2 regions of the Rhizobium sp. 11_C7_N12_5 genome follow, and region 1 is predicted to be linked to the other one. Evidence: riboswitches for the same ligand, from Rfam matches in the RefSeq annotation. Region 1 holds a riboswitch; the other holds the start of a gene.

What was found. Region 1 has a riboswitch for FMN ahead of AB8B29_RS09705 (6,7-dimethyl-8-ribityllumazine synthase). Riboswitches for the same ligand answer to the same signal wherever they lie in the genome.
Region 2: linked by a shared signal. The riboswitch ahead of ribB (3,4-dihydroxy-2-butanone-4-phosphate synthase) and the one ahead of AB8B29_RS09705 (6,7-dimethyl-8-ribityllumazine synthase) in region 1 are both predicted to bind FMN.

The regions. Positions count from the first base shown of each region.
Region 1 covers NZ_JBPWPY010000001.1:1,958,505-1,968,736, forward strand. The annotation lists gene AB8B29_RS09675 (N-formylglutamate amidohydrolase) at 1-485, opposite strand, end outside; gene AB8B29_RS09680 (MurR/RpiR family transcriptional regulator) at 666-1,538, shown strand; gene AB8B29_RS09685 (ABC transporter substrate-binding protein) at 1,725-2,828, shown strand; gene AB8B29_RS09690 (ABC transporter permease) at 2,901-3,794, shown strand; gene AB8B29_RS09695 (ABC transporter permease) at 3,791-4,579, shown strand; gene AB8B29_RS09700 (ABC transporter ATP-binding protein) at 4,590-5,651, shown strand; FMN riboswitch at 5,758-5,904, shown strand; gene AB8B29_RS09705 (6,7-dimethyl-8-ribityllumazine synthase) at 5,993-6,469, shown strand; gene AB8B29_RS09710 (VOC family protein) at 6,529-6,879, shown strand; gene phnF (phosphonate metabolism transcriptional regulator PhnF) at 6,885-7,613, opposite strand; gene AB8B29_RS09720 (class I SAM-dependent methyltransferase) at 7,618-8,301, opposite strand; gene AB8B29_RS09725 (VOC family protein) at 8,413-8,811, opposite strand; gene AB8B29_RS09730 (tautomerase family protein) at 8,913-9,338, opposite strand; gene AB8B29_RS09735 (TetR/AcrR family transcriptional regulator) at 9,459-10,061, shown strand; gene AB8B29_RS09740 (ABC transporter ATP-binding protein) at 10,141-10,232, opposite strand, start outside.
Region 2 covers NZ_JBPWPY010000003.1:50,130-60,361, reverse strand. The annotation lists gene AB8B29_RS29600 (sugar ABC transporter substrate-binding protein) at 1-540, shown strand, start outside; gene AB8B29_RS29595 (sugar ABC transporter ATP-binding protein) at 569-2,047, shown strand; gene AB8B29_RS29590 (SDR family oxidoreductase) at 2,070-2,858, shown strand; gene tpiA (triose-phosphate isomerase) at 2,863-3,600, shown strand; gene AB8B29_RS29580 (glucose 1-dehydrogenase) at 3,677-4,459, shown strand; FMN riboswitch at 4,556-4,705, shown strand; gene ribB (3,4-dihydroxy-2-butanone-4-phosphate synthase) at 4,820-5,464, shown strand; gene AB8B29_RS29570 (LysR family transcriptional regulator) at 5,742-6,662, opposite strand; gene AB8B29_RS29565 (aldehyde dehydrogenase family protein) at 6,762-8,177, shown strand; gene AB8B29_RS29560 (zinc-binding dehydrogenase) at 8,214-8,375, opposite strand; gene AB8B29_RS29555 (hypothetical protein) at 8,596-8,814, opposite strand; gene AB8B29_RS29550 (SMP-30/gluconolactonase/LRE family protein) at 9,511-10,232, shown strand, end outside.

The DNA.
Region 1 (10,232 bases):
CCATTATAGACCGGCGTAAAGCTGTGGATCGTCACGATCACGTTTTCTTGTCCGCGTGCCGCCCTCTTCTTGAGCATCGAGCGAATTCGATCGTGAAACGGTATATAGAGAGCTTCCGTACGCGCCTGGCGATCCATCTCACCGAGATGTTGATTGCCGGGAATGGTATAGATTTCGCTGGTTTCCGGCATGGCGCCGGCGCTTTCCGGCGGGCGGTTGCAGTCGTAGATCAGCCGCGAGAACCGTTGAGAGACCAAGGTTGCATCGAGGCTCGCGGACATCTTCCTTGCAACCGCAAGTGCGCCCGGATCCCAGGCGATGTGGCTGGAAAGCGCCTCGATGGAAAGCCCGAGATCGCCGAACTTCTCGGGCAAGGCGCGCGAGGCATGTTCGCAAATGATGAAGACCGCGCTGCTTCCATCCGGTCTTTCGACCGCAACGCAATCGCCGTCCGCTTCCGTCAAAATGCCTTGCTGCGCGAGCATTGGGGGGCCTTATCGCCGCTTAATAAAATCTTTATAAAGAAAAGAATTCTTCAGCTTTTGACCACTGTCAACCGGAAACTGAAATTATTTCTTCATTTGTGACATTGACTCGAAATGTGACAGCGTTGTTATATCCTTGCAGGAGATCGGCATAAGACCGTCCCGGGGAGCAAAAATCGAGTGAGCAATGCGTCGAAGACAGTTTCTGACGTGATCAATGCGCGTTTCGACACGCTGACGCGTGCCGAAAAGCAACTTGCCACGAGCTTGCTCGACAACTATCCCGTTTCGGGGCTTGGCAGCATCACGACAGTCGCCGAAAATGCACGTGTCTCGACGCCAACCGTCGCACGCATGGTGCAAAAACTCGGCTACAAGGGCTATCCCGATTTTCAGTCTCACCTCCACCAGGAGGTTGAGGCTACCATCTCCAACCCGCTGACGAAGCATGATCGCTGGGCATCCAATGCGCCTGGCACGCATATTCTCAATCGTTTCGCCGATGCGATCATGGGCAATTTGCGCCAGACGCTTTCCGATATCGATGCCGCGACGTTCGATAGCGTGGCCGCCCTGCTATCCGAACGCAAACGCGGGCTCTATTTCGTCGGTGGCCGCATCACAGGCGCTCTTGCCGAATATTTCTTCACCCATATGCAGGTCATTCGCCCCAACACGACCCTGCTCTCTCCAAATTCCAGCGCCTGGCCGCAATATGTCCTGAACATGAATCCGGGCGATCTGCTCGTGATCTTCGACATCCGTCGCTACGAGCAGGAAATGGTCAATCTGGCAGCCGCCGCGCGCCGCCGCGGCGCGGAGATCATCGTCTTTACCGACCAGTGGGCGACACCGGCCGCCAAGCATGCCAGACACACGTTTCGCGTGCAGATTGAAGCGCCGTCGGCCTGGGATTCTTCCGTGGTGACGCTCTTCATCGTCGAAGCTCTGATCGAGGCCGTGCAAAGTTCGACATGGGACGAGACGAGCGAGCGCATGAAAACGCTCGAGGGTCTTTTCGAACAAACTAAACTGTTCCGGAAGCTAAGTTAGAGGGAAACGGAAGCAAAAAATTGCGTGGTGCGAGGCGGTTGGACTGCAGCGACTGTCATACTTGACCGTTAAAAGCAAAACCCTTCGCATTCTTAGCAAACTCAACGCTTTGATGCCGTCACACAACCTTCACGTAACGTCATTAACAGCAACGCCAGACACTGATAACCCAAAGGAGGAAATGCAGTGATTTCGAATATTCATCGTCTTCTGACAATCTCCACCGCGATGCTCGTCGCTTCGACGGCCATCGCAGCCGCAGAACCGAGCGCCGATCTCATCGCCGCCGCCAAGAAGGAAGGCACGCTGACCACCATCGCCCTGCCCCACAACTGGTGCGGTTATGGCGACCTGATCGCTGCATTCAAGGCAAAGTACGGCATCGAAGTCAACGAACTGAATCCGGATGCCGGTTCGGGCGATGAAGTCGAAGCAATCCGCGCCAACAAGGGCAACACCGGCCCGCAGGCTCCCGACGTGATCGACGTCGGTCTCTCCTTCGGCCCGACCGCCAAGAAGGAAGGCCTGCTGCAGCCCTACAAGGTTTCCACCTGGGCTTCCATTCCGGACAGCGCAAAGGATGCCGAAGGCTACTGGTACGGCGACTATTACGGTGTTCTCTCCTTCGTCACCAACAAGGACGTCGTGAAGAACCCGCCGAAGGATTGGGCCGACCTGCAGAAGTCGGAATATGCGAACACCGTTTCGCTCGCCGGCGACCCGCGCACCTCGAACCAGGCTGTCCAGGCCGTTTACGCAGCTGGCCTCGCTGCCGGCGAGAAGGATGCAACCAAGGCCGGCCAAGCCGGTCTGGATTACTTCGCCAAGCTCAACAAGGCCGGCAACTTCGTTCCGGTCATCGGCAAGTCCGCATCGCTGGCTCAGGGCGCAACCCCGATCGTCGTTGCATGGGACTATAACGGTCTTGCATGGCGCGACAGCCTGAACGGCAACCCGCCGGTCGACGTCACCGTTCCGGCTTCGGGCGTCATCGCAGGCGTATACGTCCAGGCAATCTCGGCTTTCGCTCCGCATCCGAATGCTGCCAAGCTCTGGATGGAGTTCCTCTATTCCGACGAAGGCCAGATTGGCTGGCTGAAGGGCTATTGCCACCCGATCCGCTTCAACGATCTGGCGAAGAACAAGAAGGTTCCGCAGGAGCTTCTCGACAAGCTGCCGCCGGCTGCTGCCTATGAAAAGGCTATCTTCCCGACGCTCGACGAGCAGGCTGCCGGCAAGGCCGCCATCACCACCAAGTGGGATTCTGTCGTCGGTTCGAACGTACAGTAATCAGACCAGACATGACCTCCCCGCCTGGGCGGGGAGGTTTTCCGTATTCAAACGCTGCGGATTGGCCCACTCATGAGCACAGTGACAACATCAACGATCAGTTCCGCACCCCTGATCAACAAACGCGTGGTTGTCGACTGGCTGGGCATCGCGCCCTTCCTGATCTTCGCACTGCTGTTTTTGATTCTTCCGACGATCTACCTGATTGCGGGCGCATTTCTGACGCCTGACGGCAGTTTTACGCTGAAGAACATCGCGGATCTGTTCACCAAGTCCATCTGGGACTCCTACTGGATCAGCATCAAAGTATCACTCGCATCCTCGCTCGGCGGCGCGTTGATCGGTTTCTATCTGGCCTGGGCGCTGGTCATGGGCGGACTTCCAACCTGGCTCCGCCATGCGTTTCTGACATTTTCGGGCGTCGCTTCCAACTTCGCCGGTGTGCCGCTGGCCTTTGCCTTCATCGCCACGATCGGCCGCCTCGGCCTCGTCACTCTGCTGATGAGCAACTGGTTTGGCTTCAACCTTTATTCGAAAGGCTTCAATCTCTACAGCTTCCTCGGCCTTACCCTCACATACATGTATTTCCAGATTCCGCTCATGGTGCTGATCATCACGCCCGCACTTGATGGTATGAAAAAGGAATGGCGCGAGGCCGCCTCCATTCTCGGCGCGACCAACAAGCAATATTGGCTCATGGTGGCGCTGCCCATCCTCTGGCCGAGCCTGCTTGGCACGACGTTGCTGCTTTTTGCTAACGCCTTCGGCGCCATTGCAACAGCTATCGCGCTGACCGGCAGTTCGCTGAACATCATACCGATCCAGCTCTATGCTCAGATCCGTGGCGACGTGTTGCACAACGCCAATCTCGGATATGCCATGGCCCTCGGCATGATCGTAATAACCGGCATATCCAACGTCATTTACATCATCATGCGCGTACGCGCGGAACGGTGGCAGAAATGAAGCTGCAAAAACTCTTTGCCTGGATCGCTGTCGTCATCGGTGCCATCTATTTCATCGTCCCCCTCATCGGCACGCTGGAATTCTCGCTGCGCATGCGCCGTAACGCCTATAGTTTCGACGCCTACACATCGGTCTTTTCCGACTCTCATTTCCTGTATGCGTTCGGCTATTCCATGCTTATGGCCCTGCTGACCATCATCTTCGGCATGCTGCTGGTCGTCCCCACTGCCTATTGGGTCCGCCTTCGTTTGCCGCAGATACGTCCGATCGTTGAATTCATCACCTTGATGCCGCTGGTCATTCCGGCGATCGTCATCGTCTTCGGCTATCTGCGCCTCTACAATTCATCTTCGATATTGCCTTTGACGGGCTTCGAGCAGGCGACGAACTTCCTCTTGGTCTGCTCCTATATTGTCTTGTCTCTTCCTTATATGTATCGTTCGGTGGATACGGCGATGCGTACGATCGACGTCGGTACCCTGACGGAGGCAGCGGAAAGCCTTGGCGCGAAGTGGACCACTATCTTGTTCCGCTGCATTTTTCCCAATGTCATGAGTGGCGTTCTCTCCGGCGCCTTCATCACGCTTGCGATCGTCATGGGCGAATTCACCATGGCCTCGCTGCTCAATCGGCCGGCATTCGGCCCGTACATGCAGCTGGTCGGCGCCAATCAAGCTTATCAGTCTTCCGCGCTGGCAATCATCGCGCTTGCTGTCACCTGGCTCAGCATGGGCCTTCTGCAGCTGGCTTCCCGCTTTTCAAAACTGGCTCCGATTAAGGCGTAAGGTTCCCACTATGGCTTTTCTCGAACTTACACACATCAAGAAGTCCTTCGGCGACATTCATGTCGTCCATGATTTCAATATGCAAATCGAGAAGGGAGAATTCATCTCCTTCCTCGGACCATCAGGCTGCGGCAAGACGACCGTGCTGCGCATGATTGCCGGCTTCGAGACCCCGACCGCCGGCACGCTGACCATCAACGGCAAGGATCAGCGGCCGCTGAAGCCGAACCAGCGCAACATCGGCATGGTGTTCCAGGCTTACGCGCTGTTTCCGAATATGACCGTGCACGACAATGTCGCCTTCGGCCTCAAGGTCGCCGGCATGGCAAAGCCCGATATCGACAAGCGCGTCAAGGAGATGCTTGCTCTCATCAAGCTCGATCATCTCGCCACCCGCTTCCCCTACCAGATGTCCGGCGGTCAGCAGCAGCGCGTGGCGCTCGCCCGCGCCATCGCCGTCAAGCCGCAGGTCCTCCTGCTCGATGAGCCGCTTTCGGCGCTGGATGCAAAGATCCGCGTATCGCTGCGCGAGGAAATCCGGGCGATTCAACAGCAGCTCGGCATCACCACCGTTTTCGTGACGCATGATCAGGAAGAGGCGCTGTCGATCTCCGACCGTATCGTCGTCATGAATGCCGGCCGCGCGGATCAGATCGGTTCGCCTTTCGAGATCTATAACACTCCGGCCACCCGCTTCGTCGCTTCCTTCGTCGGTACGCTGAACCTGATCGAAGGTAAGGTCGTCGATCCCGACAACAGCCGCATCATGATCGGTGATCAGGACGTCACGCTGAAGCAATCGGTCACCGCCTACAAGCCTGGCGACACGGTATCGCTGGCTTTGCGCCCGGAGGCAGGCTCACTGGCCGAATCGGCCAAGGGCGACACGGCGCTGACGGGCGAAGTTTCCTCGGCGCACTTCCTGGGTTCGGTCATCCGCACCCGCATGAACGTCGCCGGCAACACGATTTCCTTCGATATGTTCAACAGCCCCGGCATGCTGCCCCCGAGCGTCGGCGAAAAGGTCACGCTGCGTTTTGCATCATCCGATCTGCTGGTCATTCAGGATTGAGAATCTGCCCTGTGCTACAGGGCAATTTTGGAAAATTATTCGCAAACGCCGGGTCGAAAGCCCGGCGTTTTTCTTTGATTTCCTTGCTGAAATGCATTTATAGTCCATCCGTTCTCAGGGCGGGGTGCAATTCCCCACCGGCGGTATGGGGGTTTCCCCCGAGCCCGCGAGCGCCTTCCGGTCCCCCGGAAGGGTCAGCAGATCCGGTGAGAGGCCGGAGCCGACGGTATAGTCCGGATGGAAGAGAGCAAGCAGGTCGCACCCTCCTCGGCGAGAGGAGTGTCGCGTTCATGCATGTTCGCCCAAGGGATATTTGTACCAACCCTTGAAAGGCAGAATTCATGACCATTTCTATCTCCTCCCAACCGAGCCGCATCGCGATCATTCGGGCTCGCTGGCATGCCGATATCGTCGATCGCTCGGTTGATTCCTTCATTGCTGAATGGCAGACGACAGAAGGAGCATCGCCCATCGACATATTCGACGTGCCGGGCGCACTCGAAATTCCGCTGCATGCGCAGACGCTTGCCCGTAACGGCCGCTATTCCGCAATTATCGCCACCGCTTTCGTTGTCGACGGCGGCATTTATCGCCATGAATTCGTTGCCAATACCGTTCTCGATGCAATGATGCGCGTGCAGCTCGACACTGGCGTGCCGGTCCTCTCGGCCGTTCTGACACCCCATCACTTTCAGGAATCGGAAGCCCATATCCAATTCTTCAAGGAGCATTTCATCATCAAGGGCCGTGAAGTGGCGAGCGCCTGCCGGCATATATTGACCGAGCGCGCCAAACTCCTGCCGTCGGTAACGGTCTGAGCGGGAGTATCCTGGAGGCGCGGCGCAAGCCCGCCTCCATTTCTCAAGGGAGGAAGTCAGTGACCGTTCTACGCATCATCCCTAACCTGCCCGCCGCCGATCCCGCCAGCGCTCGTCTGTTCTACAGTGAGTTGCTCGGCCTTGACATCGTCATGGATCACGGCTGGATTCTCACCTTCGCCTCCAAAGCCGCAACGGTCCCGCAGATCAGCGTTGCCAGCGAAGGCGGTTCGGGAACGATTGTCCCCGACCTCTCGATCGAAGTTGATGATGTCGACGAGCTTTATCGGCGAGCCACGTCAATGGGCTTCGTCATCCTGTACGACCTGACGGACGAGCCCTGGGGCGTTCGTCGTTTCTACATCCGCGACCCGTTCGGCAAGGTCGTCAACATCCTCTCGCATCGCTAATCCAGCTACCGCAATTCGACATTGAAAGTGATGCGCTCCGCCGGCCAAATCGATTCCGCGTAGGCTATAGGCACGCCATCGGTATCGACATCCACCTTGCGGGTCACGAGCAGCGGCGCTGATTTGGGCTGTCGCAACAGTCGCGCTTCCTCGGCCGTCGGCATGCGCGCCTCGATCTCGGTCGACAACCGTTCATAGTCGGAGATGCCATAGCTGGCGAGTGCCGCCGTGATCGTCGGATATTGCAGCCGGACCTTGTCGAAATCGGGAAAGCGCTCCGCTGGATAATAGGTGTCACCCAGTTCGACCGGAACGCCATCGGCCGTCATCACGCCGCGGCGATGGATGACAGGCACGCCCGCCGCAAGTTTCAATTGCACGGCAACACGTTCCGTCGCCGGCACGACTTCATGAACCAGCAGTTCGCCGCCTGGCTCGAAGCCCTGCTCGATCAGGTTCTTGGAAAAGCGCGTTCGCTTCGAGAGCGTGTAGTCGAGCACACCCTTGTGTACGAAGGTCCCCCGTCCCTGCTCAGCGCGAACCAGCCCGCGCTGCTCCAAATGCCCAAGCGCCTGGCGAACGGTGAAACGGCTGACGCCGAAACGCTCCATCAGTTCAGGCTCGGTCGGCAATCTCGCCCCGGGGGCAAAGGTCCCGGCAGCGATATCAGCCGCCAGGATCTCGCCGATCTGATGCCAGAGGGTGCTGCCTCCGTTGCGATCGATCGTCTCCATATCATCAGCGCTTTTCGAGCCGGAACAGCAGCTTGTATTCGGCCGGATAGCTCAGCGCATCGAGAATGCTCGGATAATATTTCCGATCCTTCGTCGCCCGCACGAAGCCGTCATAACCGAAGCGCCTGACGGAAACATCGAAGCCGGCCGCCGCGAAGGCGTCGATATAATCCTGCGGCGAGCGATCCTGCACCGGCGCATTGCTGTTGCCGCCGATCAGCTCGCGCCATTTTGGCCAGAGCGGCATTTCATTGTGGCATCCGGTAACGGCATAGTAGACGCCGCCATTGCGCATGACCTGGAACATCTGTTCGGCATGCTGTCGCAGCTCCGGCAGCAGGTAGACGACCTCATAGCTGAAAGCCACATCGAAGCTATCAACAAAGGGCGACAGGTCGGTCGTGACGTGAAACTGCAGCGGCATGTTGCCCACCGCAGCGACAGCTGCAGCCACCGATTCCGAGGCAATGTCGATGCCGACACCGCGACGAAACGGCCGCAGGGCATGAAGCAGTCGGAGGAAGCCACCGCGATTGCAGCCGAAATCCAGTACTGTCTTCGATGAAAAATCCCGCTCCGGGACCGTTTCGATGAAATGCCGCCAGTAAGGACTATGCGATTCCGCCATCGCGATATCGCCCTGCGGCTCTGTATGCCAGGTTGCATAAATGGATGCTGCGTTTGTCATGATGCGCTCGCTGCTGGAGTGGACTGAGCCCGTGATAGCCCAGCTTCATGACAGTGGAGTGAATTCATCCGGACGACCGGACTATTTGATTCAAACCCGTACTATTCGAGATCACGATCGCACGCAGTCCACCATCCATTGAACGCCAAACCGATCCGTGAGCTTGCCGTAGTAGCTGCCCCATGGCTGGATGGCGAGCGGCGTCGTCACCGTGCCGCCTTCGGCCAGCAGAGAAAAAATCCTGTCGGTGCTGTCGCGGTCATCCGTGACAAGCATATGGGCGGAGCCGCGCATCGGCTCGGCATCGTGATTGTCGGATGCGAAGAACAGCACGCCTGGCCCCTCGAAACGCGCGTGCATCACCCTGCCCCGCATCGCATCCGCAGCAAGCGGTACCCCATCGGCACCATGATGGATCAATAGCGTAACGCGGCCAAGCCCGCAGGCGGCATAGAAGGCAAGCGCCTCCTCGCAATGCGTTGTGAAGAACAGATAATTGGCCAGTTGCATATCCTGTTTTCCTCCTGCGTCGGACCTCGATGGCTCGGCACACGCCGGTCCGACACCCCTACGAACTCTGCCGATTCAGGCGGTATTGAGCCGAGGGTTACCTAGGACCCTGCGGCATTTTGAATGGCGCCGACCAAATCGGCATTGCTGTAGCTATGCCCTGCAATGCCCCAGGCTCCTTCCGGCGCGTAGACTATGTTCGACCAGATGTGCTCGCGCTTGATCCGCCCTCCGGCGGCCTGTTCGACAATATCGGTCGCCTTCTCGATGAAAGCCCGTTTGGCTTCCGGCGTCGCAAGCGCGATCTCCGGCAGCTTGAGCTCGATGAAGGCCGCCGCAACGGGCTTTCCCGCCGCCAATACATGTTCGGCCGGAAGCACGTTAATCGTGCCGATGACATTGGCCGTCATGAAGGCATTTCCGGTCAAGCCGGCAACATCGAGAACCGCTTCGGTCAAGCGGGCAAAAGCCTGCGCTTGCGCTTCAGGCGAAAGCAACCGTTCGGGGAGTGTAAGCGTAATAGGCATGGGACATCTCCTTGTTGGACCTGCGACGGCAATTGATATATACCGATCACTCTTTATCAATACACACCGATCACTCTCTATGCAATCAATAAAGAGAGATCACTCTTAATGAGGACACCAATGCGCTATAGCGCCGAACACAAGCAGGAGACCCGGACGCGGGTGATCGCGGCCGCCGGGCAAGTATTTCGAAAGGAGGGTTATGGCGGGGCGGGCATCGATGCCCTGACGAAAGCGGCCGGCGTCACCAACGGCGCCTTCTACGGGCACTTCAAGTCCAAGGGCGAGGCATTTCGCACGGCTGTCGTGGAAGGGCTGGAAGAGCTCCGTCAAGGGATCGCGGCACTCAAGGAAAGCCAGCCGAAGAACTGGCTGAAGGCCTTCGCCAGCTACTATCTCGGCTACAAACGCACCTGCGATCTCGGCGATAGCTGCGCCCTGCCAAGTCTTTCACCCGATGTCATGCGTGCTGACGATGAAACGCGCAACATCTATACGGTGGAATTGAAAAAACTCATTGCGGCCGTGGCCACCGGCCTGCCGGAGAACAAGGGAGCGAACCTAACCAAAACGGCGGCCGAGGATCAGGCGATCCTTCTGCTCGCTATGCTCAGCGGCGGTGTCACGATTGCGCGGGCCGTTTCCGATCCCGCGCTTTCCGAGCGTATCGCAGAGGTCATCGAGAAGGCCGCGCTGACAATAGGCAGCCCCTCGAACCCCTGAGGCGAATGATCGACCACCACGCTCCCTGGGCAAGGGACGTCCGAAACGAAACACCCTGCTTCGCCTCGAGTGCAGCAGATTACGTGCGGATCGCTTTGTCGTTTGCATCGAAGCGATGCATGTGGGTCGCATCCGGCGTCGCATAAACCATTTCGTCCGGCTCGTATTGAT
Region 2 (10,232 bases), on a different contig from region 1:
GTGTCGTCGGCAAAGGCGGTTTGCGACTACATCCTCAAGGCTGCCGGCGGCAAAGGCAAGATGGTTATCATTCACGGCCAGAAAGGCACCACGCCGGAAGTAGACCGCAGCAAGGGATGCGCTGAAGCTCTGAAGGCCTATCCGGATGTGAAGATCGTTGCTGAGCAGTATTCCAACATCTGGGCTCAGGACGAGGGGTTCCAGATCATGCAGAACATGCTGCAGGCAAACCCGGATGTGTCGATCGTGTTTGCCCAGGCCGACGCGCTGGCGCTGGGTGCGGCCCAGGCTATCAAGGTCGGAAATCCTTCGCAGAAGATCGTAGTTGGCGGTTTTGACGGAGATACGGCAGCCCTTGAAGCCCTCGGCAAGGGCGTATTTGACGTGACGGCGACCCAGCAGACGCAGAAGATGGGCCGCGATGCGGTCGCCAATGCGATCAAGCTTGCCTCAGGCGAAAAAGTGCCCCCTGTCCAGTTGCTCGATGCGACGTTGACGACCAAGGACAATGTGGCCGGTTTCATCGCCAACCATCCTTGATGCCATCCAAGACTTGCGGAGGTGTGCTGTGACTGATCCGGTTCTGTCCTTGAAGGGCATTTCGAAGCGCTATGGACCGCTCCAGGTTCTGAAAAATGTCAGCCTGGATGTCCATGCGGGCGAAGTGCTGGCCCTTCTCGGCGAGAACGGGGCTGGAAAGTCGACGCTTTCAGGCATTATTGCCGGATCACGCACACCTTCCGAAGGTACAATGACGTGGCTGGGGCAGCCCTATGCCCCAGCCACTCCAAGAGAGGCGATCGACAAGGGCGTGGTGCTCATCCATCAGGAGCTTCAACTCCTGCCTCACCTTTCCATCGCGGAAAACGTCTTTATCGGGCGCTGGCCCATGAAAAACGGCGTCGTCGATCGCGCCCAGATGGTTCGGCGCGCTCAAGAGCAGCTCGCTCGGCTCAATCTACACATACCGGCGACGCGAAAAGTCGCAGGTCTGTCGACCGCAAATCAGCAGTTGATCGAGATCGCCAAGGCCTTGGCGCTGGATGCTAAGCTTCTTATCCTTGACGAGCCGACCGCGGCCCTTGGCGGGGCCGAGACGGAAGCGCTGTTTGAACAGGTAAGAAAGCTCCGATCCGAGGGCGTCGGGATCATCTATATTTCCCATCGCATGGAAGAGATCAAAAAGATCACCGACCGCATCGTCGTTCTTCGCGACGGAGAGCGGGTCCAGGAGTTCGCCGATAGCGCAACACCTGTGCGCACGATCGTCGAGAGTATGGTCGGACGCTCGCTCGAGCGCATGTTTCCGGCCCTCCCAGAGCCGACCGATCGTCCGGTTCTTCAGGTTTCGGGCCTGACCTCACCCGACGATTCCTTCCGTGACGTGACGTTTGGCGTGCGGGCCGGAGAAATCCTTGGCATTGCCGGGCTGGTTGGGGCCGGGCGCACGGAACTTGTCCGTGCCATTTCCGGCGCCGATCCGATCAGCGCCGGCTCGATCCGGCTGGACGGCGAGGAACTGAAGCTTCGTAATCCTGCTGACGCGATCGCTCATGGGATCGTCATGGTGCCAGAAGATCGCAAGGAACAGGGCCTGGTCGTCGGCCATCGCATCAGCGAGAACATCATCTACGCCAATCTCGACAAGCTTGGCGGCCGCTGGATCACATCGCGCGTCAAACGCGCCTTTGCGGAGAAGGCCGTGGCGAAGTTCGGGGTCAAAGGCCGTGCTGAGCAATATGCGTCCGACCTGTCGGGCGGCAACCAGCAGAAAGTCGTGATCGCGAAGTGGTTGATGCGCGACCCCAAGGTTGTTGTGCTTGACGAACCGACGCGAGGCATCGACGTCGGCGCCCGCGCAGGCATCTACGATATCATCGTCAATCTCGCTCGCCAGGGCGTTGCGGTCATCGTCGTCAGCTCCGACCTTGAGGAAGTTTTGGGGGTCTCGAACCGGATCCTGGTTCTGTCCCAAGGCAATCAGACAGGCATACTCGACCGTGACCAGGCAAATGACGTCTCGGTCATGGAATTGGCAACAATTTAAGGAACCACAGAAAGGAAGAGCGATGCCGGACATCACTCTTAACGCCCCGAAACTGTTCGACCTCCGTGGCCGGATCGCCATTGTCACGGGCGCTGGCAGCGGAATTGGGCAACGGATCGCCATCGGTCTTGCGCAGTGCGGCGCGGACGTTGCCCTCCTTGACCGGAGAACCGACGACGGCTTGACGCAGACGGCCAAGCATATACGCGATGCCGGTCGCCGCGCGATCGAGATCGCCGCGGATGTTACAACCAAGTCTTCGCTGGCTGACGCTGTTGCGCAAACCGAGAGTGAGCTCGGTTCCTTGACCCTAGCGGTCAACGCCGCCGGTATTGCGAACGCCAAACCAGCGGAAGAGATGGAGGAAGACCAGTATCAGACCTTGATGGATATCAACCTGAAGGGCATCTTCCTGTCGTGCCAGGCAGAGGCACGAGCCATGCTGAAGAATGGTGGCGGTTCGATCGTCAATATCGCGTCCATGTCGGGCGTCATCGTCAACCGCGGTCTGAGCCAGGTGCATTATAACGCCTCCAAGGCGGGCGTGATCCACATGTCCAAGTCATTGGCGATGGAATGGGTTGACCGCGGCATCCGCGTCAACACGATCTCGCCGGGCTACACCGCAACGCCGATGAACACGCGCCCGGAGATGGTCCATCAGACCAAGCTCTTCGAAGAGCAGACGCCAATGCAACGCATGGCCAATGTCGACGAGATGGTTGGCCCCGCGGTCTTCCTGCTCTCGAACGCCGCCAGCTTCGTCACGGGCGTCGATTTGCTCGTCGACGGCGGCTTTTGCTGCTGGTGATACGATGCGCAAGCTGATTGCAGGCAACTGGAAAATGAACGGTCTCGCATCCTCCCTGACTGAGATCGAAGCGCTGAGGGGACTAACGGGCAACACGGCGTGCGATATCGTTGTGTGCCCGCCCCTCACGCTTGTTGAAAAAGCATTTGAGCGCGCCAAGGGCTCGACAATCGCCATCGGCGCGCAGGATTGCCATGCGCAGGCGTCAGGTGCCCATACCGGAGACGTTTCTGCCTTCATGCTTGCCGAGGTGGGCGCACGCTTCGTGATCTTAGGTCATTCCGAACGCCGCTCGACCTATCGTGAGACCGATGCAACGGTGGCGGCCAAGGCCGCAATGGCCCATGAGGCAGGATTGACCAGCATTATTTGCGTCGGCGAGACACGCGAGGATCGTGACGCGGGCAAGGCTATCGATGTTGTTTGCGCCCAGATCGAAGGCTCTGTTCCCCACAGCGCAAACAGTGCCAACACGGCCATCGCCTACGAACCGGTCTGGGCGATCGGGACCGGCCTTGTTCCGACCGTCGAGCAGATCGAAGAGGTCCATTCCTTCATTCGGCACATGCTCGAAGAACGTCTGGGAGAGGACGGGCGTCGTGTCAGGATCGTCTACGGAGGATCTGTGAAGGCATCGAACGCGTCGGCAATTTTTGCAGTTCAAAACGTCGATGGTGCCTTGGTGGGAGGTGCCTCGCTCAACGCTGCGGAGTTTGCCGGGATCATATCCGTCGCCACTTGACGACCGAATAAACGACAGACGTGGGGTCGTCTAGGATCGGCACCCGGCTTGGCTTATGCCGCGAAAGGAAGAGAAAATGCAACGCTTTCAAAACAAGACGGTCGTCATCACCGGAGCCAGCCGCGGTATAGGTGCTGCGATCGCCAAACGTTTCGCCAAGGAGGGTGCAAATCTCGTCGTCTCGGCTAACGAAGACCTGGTGCACTCTGTCGCCGAACAGATCCAGCAAGACGGCGGCAAGGCGATTTCCTTCGTCGGCGACGTGACAGACAAGACAAGCGTCAAGGCACTCTACGACGCGGCCGAGGCAGCGTTTGGTGGCATCGATGTCTCCATCCAGAACGCCGGCGTCATTACCATTGCCAGGATCGAGGATATGACCGAGGACGAATGGGACAAGGTCATGGCCGTCAACACCAAGGGCGTGTTCTTGTGCGCGCAGGAGGCAATTTCACGAATGCGCAAGCATGCGAGGGGCGGACGTATCATCAACACGGCGTCCGGTCAGGCGCGCGACGGGTTCATTTTTACGCCCCACTATGCGGCGTCGAAGATGGGCGTTGTCGGGATTACGCAAAGCCTGGCAAAGGAAGTTGCGGCCGAAAAGATCACCGTCAATGCGTTCTGCCCGGGCATCATCGAAACCGACATGTGGGCCTACAACGACCAAGCTTGGGGAAAGCTGCTCGGAAATTACGCGCCCGGCGAACTCATGAAGGAATGGGTGAACGGAATTCCGATGAAACGCGCTGGATCTGGCGAAGATGTGGCCGGGCTTGTCACCTTCCTTGCGAGCGACGACGCGGCCTATATTACCGGTCAGACGATCAACGTCGACGGCGGATTGATCATGTCCTGACGAATTGGAGACAGTCTGTTCAATAGGAGAAGTGCCCCAAATGGCTCCGGCGTCAAAGCACCCCTTGCCGGACGGGGTCCCCATCGCCTATGTTGGTAACGTTCTCAGGGCGGGGTGAAATTCCCCACCGGCGGTATTGGGCGAAAGCCCGGAGCCCGCGAGCGCCTTTCGCCGCAAGACGGAAGGGTCAGCAGATCCGGTGAGATGCCGGAGCCGACGGTATAGTCCGGATGGAAGAGAGCAATGCTGCAAACGCCACCTGTCCGTGGCGGGTCGCATGCTTGTTCGCCCAAGGGAAACGGTGGCTTCGAAAGAGGTCATGATGCTGCCACGGCAGCTAACCCTTGAAAGGCAAGACACATGGCAATAGCCAAAATCGAAGATGCAGTCGCAGCCATTTCGCGCGGCGAGATCGTGATCGTCGTTGATGATCGGGACCGAGAAAACGAAGGCGATCTCGTGATTGCTTCGGACGCAGTCACCCCCGCAGCGATCACGTTCATGATGAACCATGCCCGTGGGCTGATCTGCGTTCCCATGCAGGGCGAGAGGCTCGACGAGCTCGACATCCCGCTGATGGTTCCGCGCAACACGGAAGTTCTCAAAACCGCTTTCACGGTGTCCGTGGACTATATCCCCGAAACAACGACGGGGATCTCGGCGGCAGACCGGGCTGCGACCGTTCGCGCTCTTATCACGCCAGGAACTCAACCTGACGATTTTGCCCGGCCGGGGCACATCTTCCCTCTGCGCGCCCATCCTCTTGGCGTGCTCGGACGTCCCGGACACACAGAGGCCGCGGTCGATCTGGCAAGACTCGCCGGGCGGGCGCCGTCGGGCGTCATCTGCGAAGTGGCAAACGACGACGGGACGATGGCCCGCCTGCCGGACCTTGAACGCTTTGGAGAGCGCCATGGTCTGCTTGTGGTCACGATCGAGGACCTGAAGTCTTATCTGAGCCACAAGCAGCGCGATCTGCTCGACTCGGAACGGTCCGTCGCTTGATGGTCGCACGGCCCCGGCCCCTATTCCTTGGCTATAGACGGCGGCTTGCGCTGCCGTCTATGCTTGTGAGCATCGAGACCTGCCACGGCAATGGACGCGGACTGTCTGCACGGCATGCTCGCCACCAATCCCGAACACTGAACGCGGATATGCAGGCATTCATCCAAAGCTAGTTGGTGCATCCAGAGGACAGGGTCCCGGCGTGCGACCCTGCCCCGCAGACAACCCTCACCAAGACCCTGGCTCGAACTTAGTACCAAGCTCGTCGAAGAATCCTTTAAATCGAAGACTGCCTTTCAACGTCGCTGCTTTGCCGCAGTTCCTTGATCAAGTCCACGAAGCGGCGCAGCTTCGCCGGGATATTGCGCCTACCAGGATAGTAGAGACATAGCCCCGGATACGGCGGGGTCCAATCGAAGAGGACCTGCTCCAGCCTTCCGGCAGCGAAGTCGTCTGCGACCTGCCATTCGTTCAGATAGGCGAGCCCGGCTCCGTCGCGGACCGCCCGGAGCATCAGGTCGCTGTCATCGAGCGTGAGCCTGCCCGGAACGTCGAGCGCGAAGCTCTCTCCCCGACGCTCGAACTCCCAGCGGTAGATCGCGCCGCTTGCCATTCGGGCGCGGATGCACATGTGGTTCTGGAGATCTGCCGGGACCTGCGGCCTCCCATGACGCTGAAGATATTCGACCGAACCGACGATGGCTGGGCGGACGGTGTCGCCGATCGGGACAACGACCATATCAGGGGGAACGGCTTCCCGAATCCTGATCCCGGCGTCGAAGCCCTTGGCGTTGACGTCGACTAGCGCGCCCTCGGTGACGATTTCTACCGACATTTGCGGGTTCCGGCGCATGTATTCCAGGATTAGCGGCGTCAGGATCATCCGGGTCGCACCCACTGATGTGTTGATGCGCAGGGTGCCCGTCGCTTCTGCGCGGTGCTCGTCGACGTGCTCGACGGCGCTACGGATCGCCTCCAGCGCTGGACCGACACTTGCCACAAACTGTTCGCCTGCTGCTGAAAGGACGACGCTGCGTGTGGAGCGATTGAACAGTCTGACCCCCATGCGGGTCTCCAGAGCGGCGATCTGCTGGCTAAGCGACGACGACGAGATTCCTAGCTCGCGAGCCGCAGCTCGAAACCCACCGTGGGAGGAGACGGCGAGAACCGCCTCTAGTTCGGCAAGAGAGCCACGCATCATTGTCCGCAATTCCCTATCAGGCTGAGCATATATGACCAACTTATCAGGACAATCCCGAAATGCCAGATATGCCGTAGCAATCCAAAGGAGTTCGGCATGCGCGACATCGACACAATCTACATCGACGGCCAGTTCGTCACCCCGAAGGGCACCGGGACGGCCGATCTCTACAATCCTTCCACGGAAGAACGAATTGGAACGGTGCGGCTAGGCGGCGTCGAGGACGCGCGCGACGCCGTCGCTGCGGCGAAACGGGCCTTCCCTGCGTTCTCGCGAACGACGAAAGGCGAGCGCATCGACATGCTGAAGCGGTTGAACGCCGCCGTCGCTGCGCGCGTCTCTGACCTCACCGAAGCGATGTCACTCGAATACGGCGCTCCGCAGACCTTTACGCGTTTCGCTATTTCCCATGCTGCTTCGAGCTTTCTCACCATGGCGAGCGTTCTGGAGGAATACGAATTCGAGCGCAGGATGGGTCGAGCGCGGGTGGTCATGCAGCCGATCGGCGTAGCCGCAGCCATCACCCCGTGGAATAGCAACATCGGCTTCATCACCTCGAAGCTCACGACGGCCATCGCTGCCGGCTCGACCATTGTCATCAAACCGAGCGAGATGAGCGCAGTACAGACGCAGGCCCTGACAGAGTGCCTGCATGAAGCGGGCTTGCCCAAGGGCGTGTTCAACATTGTCAACGGGCTCGGCAATGTCGTCGGCGCGGAACTCAGCGGGCATCCGGACATCGCGAAGGTGACCTTCACGGGTTCAACCGCGGTCGGCAGGGAAATCCTGCGAAGCGCGGCCGACACCTTCAAGCGCGTCACGCTGGAGCTTGGCGGCAAGGGTCCGAACATCATTCTCGACGACGCCGATCTGGACGTGGCCATCCCCGCCGTCTTGAGGATGGGCTTCATCAACAGCGGCCAGGCCTGCATCGCTGGCACCCGCATTCTGGTACCGAACCATCGGCTCGATGAGGTCGTGACCAGGCTGAAGCGGGAGATCGAGACGTTCAAGGTCGGCGCCCCCGATGATCCGGACGCAATGATCGGTCCGATGGTCAGCCGGAAACGGTACGATCGCGTCCAGTCCTACATCGAACTAGGGATGCAGGAGGGCGCCAGTCTCCTGACAGGCGGTCTCGGACGTCCGGCCGGACTGGATCGCGGCTGGTTCACGAAGCCGACCATATTCACCAACGTCGACAACCAGATGCGTATCGCGCGAGAAGAGATATTTGGTCCGGTCCTGTCGGTCATCGCCTATCGCGACGAGGACGAGACCGTCTCCATCGCAAACGACACCCCGTACGGGCTTCAGGCCTATCTTCATGGCACCGACGTCACACGCATGCAGGCGCTTGCGGATCGACTGGATTGCGGCCGCGTGGTCGTTAACGGGGCGCCCCACGAGCCGCTCGCTCCATTTGGCGGATTCAAACAGTCGGGGATCGGTCGCGAGTATGGCGTGTTCGGACTGGAGGCGTTCCTGGAACCGAAAGCCGTCATCTTGTGACGACCGATACGTGAGGCAGCGTCTGAAGTGTGCGGTTTACGGGTTCTGCAATCGAACGAGGACTTTTCCAACAGCCTTGCCGCTCTCCTGGAACTCGTGTGCTTCGGCCACTGCGTCGAGGGCAAATGTCTTCGAGATCTTTGGGGCATGTACCCCGGAGGCGGCGCAGGCCGAGACCTCCACGGTCGCCTGCCGCATCGCTGCCTCTGGCATAGTGTAGACGTAGACGAAACGGAACGAGAAGCCGCCCAGCAGCGCCGGGAAGAACGGGATCGTGAGAGGCCTGCGGCGACTCCGTCGAATAGCCCGAGACGACTCCGTCGCGGGCGAGACAGGTCATCGCCACGTCGATGTTCGCGGAGATGTCAACGTCCACGATGCGATCTACTCCGTGGCCAGCCGCCGCCGATCTCACCGTTCAGGAGACATCCTCCTCGTACCTGTTGATGACCAGATCGGCCCCGGCCACTCGCGCGACGTCCGCCTGCTCGTCGCGGCTCACCGTCGCCGCCACCCACGCCCCCGCCCGTTTCGCAGGAAGGATCGCCGCATTGCCCGCGACGCCCCTTCCACCCTGGACGAGGATTCGCTTGCCGCGAACGCCGCCGTCGGCGAACAGGCATCGGTGCGCGGTCATCGCCGGAACTCTGAGGGACGCCCCGACCTCGAAGGACACGTTGTCGGCCAGCCTGACGGACTGCACGGAGGGCAAGACGACGAATTCCGCCGCGGTACCGAACGCCCTCCCCGTCCTGATGTGGTATAATCCACGAGAACGGCATTGCCTTGGCGCCGAAACCTCTTCTGGTCTCGATGTCGGAAGGATTGATGCCGGAGGCGACGACCCTCACCCGGACCTCCCCGGCTCCTGGCTGCGGATCGGGCGGCGCAAATCAGCCATGGAAGCCAAACGCCAGCGTGGAAGGCCCGCCTCGTTCGCGACAATCAAAAGCTCCGTCCCGTTTGTCGCGGAGCGGCAATCAGAAACCGATGAGACGCTTGCCAGCGACAATCAACATCCGACCGCGACTTAAGAGTCTCATCTAGATTGTCGCTAGAGTCTCATCCTGATCGCCGCGCCATACGTCAACCGCGATCATCGACGTTAGGATGGCGCAGAGCATCTCTGCCAACGTCAACGTCGCTCCGGAAAGAATGCTGCAGGTCGAACTCCTCCGCAGCCGGCAGGGCGACTCGTCTTCCTGCCCCAGCACAGCATCCGAAATGGGAAATTCGCCGTCTAGGATCACGGCGCGGCTAGTAAAAAATTAGCGAAACGCCAAAATCTGCTTTCAACCTGTCGGAGCGATTGGGCGTCGCACGTCCTTCGCAGGTGCAGAGGACCAAGGAGACGAACGTGCGCGCAGATGTATTGTTGAAGGGAAGAGGACTTGTCGAATGTCCCCGTTGGCATCGAGGCGAGCTCTGGTTTGCCGATTGGACCAGTGGCGAGATACGGGTCCTTGAAGACGGGAACCAATCGCGGCTCGTGATTCCGGCGAAAGCTCCACCATTGTCATTCGATTTTGGCCCAGAGAACGACCTTTTCGTGATCCAGTCCGGTTCTTCATCACTCATGCGTTATGATGGCATGGGCTTGAAGGAATTCGCAGCGCTGGGGTCCGGCGCGTGGAACGAAATCCTCGTCGACGCTGCAGGCAGGATCTATGTCAATGGGCCAGCGATTACGCTGGTCCTCCCTGATGGCAGCGTTGAAAAGCAGGCCGAGGGCTTTCAGTTCCCGAATGGCATGGCATTATCTGCTGATGGCCGCACTTTGGTCTGCGCGGAAAGCTGGGCCAAGCACCTGACTGCTTTCGATGTGGCCGATGACGGCCGCCTTTCCAACCGGAGGATCTGGTCAGAGCTTCCCGGCCCGCCAGACGGAATATGTTTCGACCGCCAGGGAGCCATCTGGTATGCCGATGTCCCCAATGCCTATTGCCGCCGGGTACGAGAAGGCGGCGAAATGCTTGACGAGGTCAAGGTAGATCGCGGCGCATTCGCCTGCATGCTCGGCGGCGAGGATCGATCCACCCTCTTCGTCACCACCGC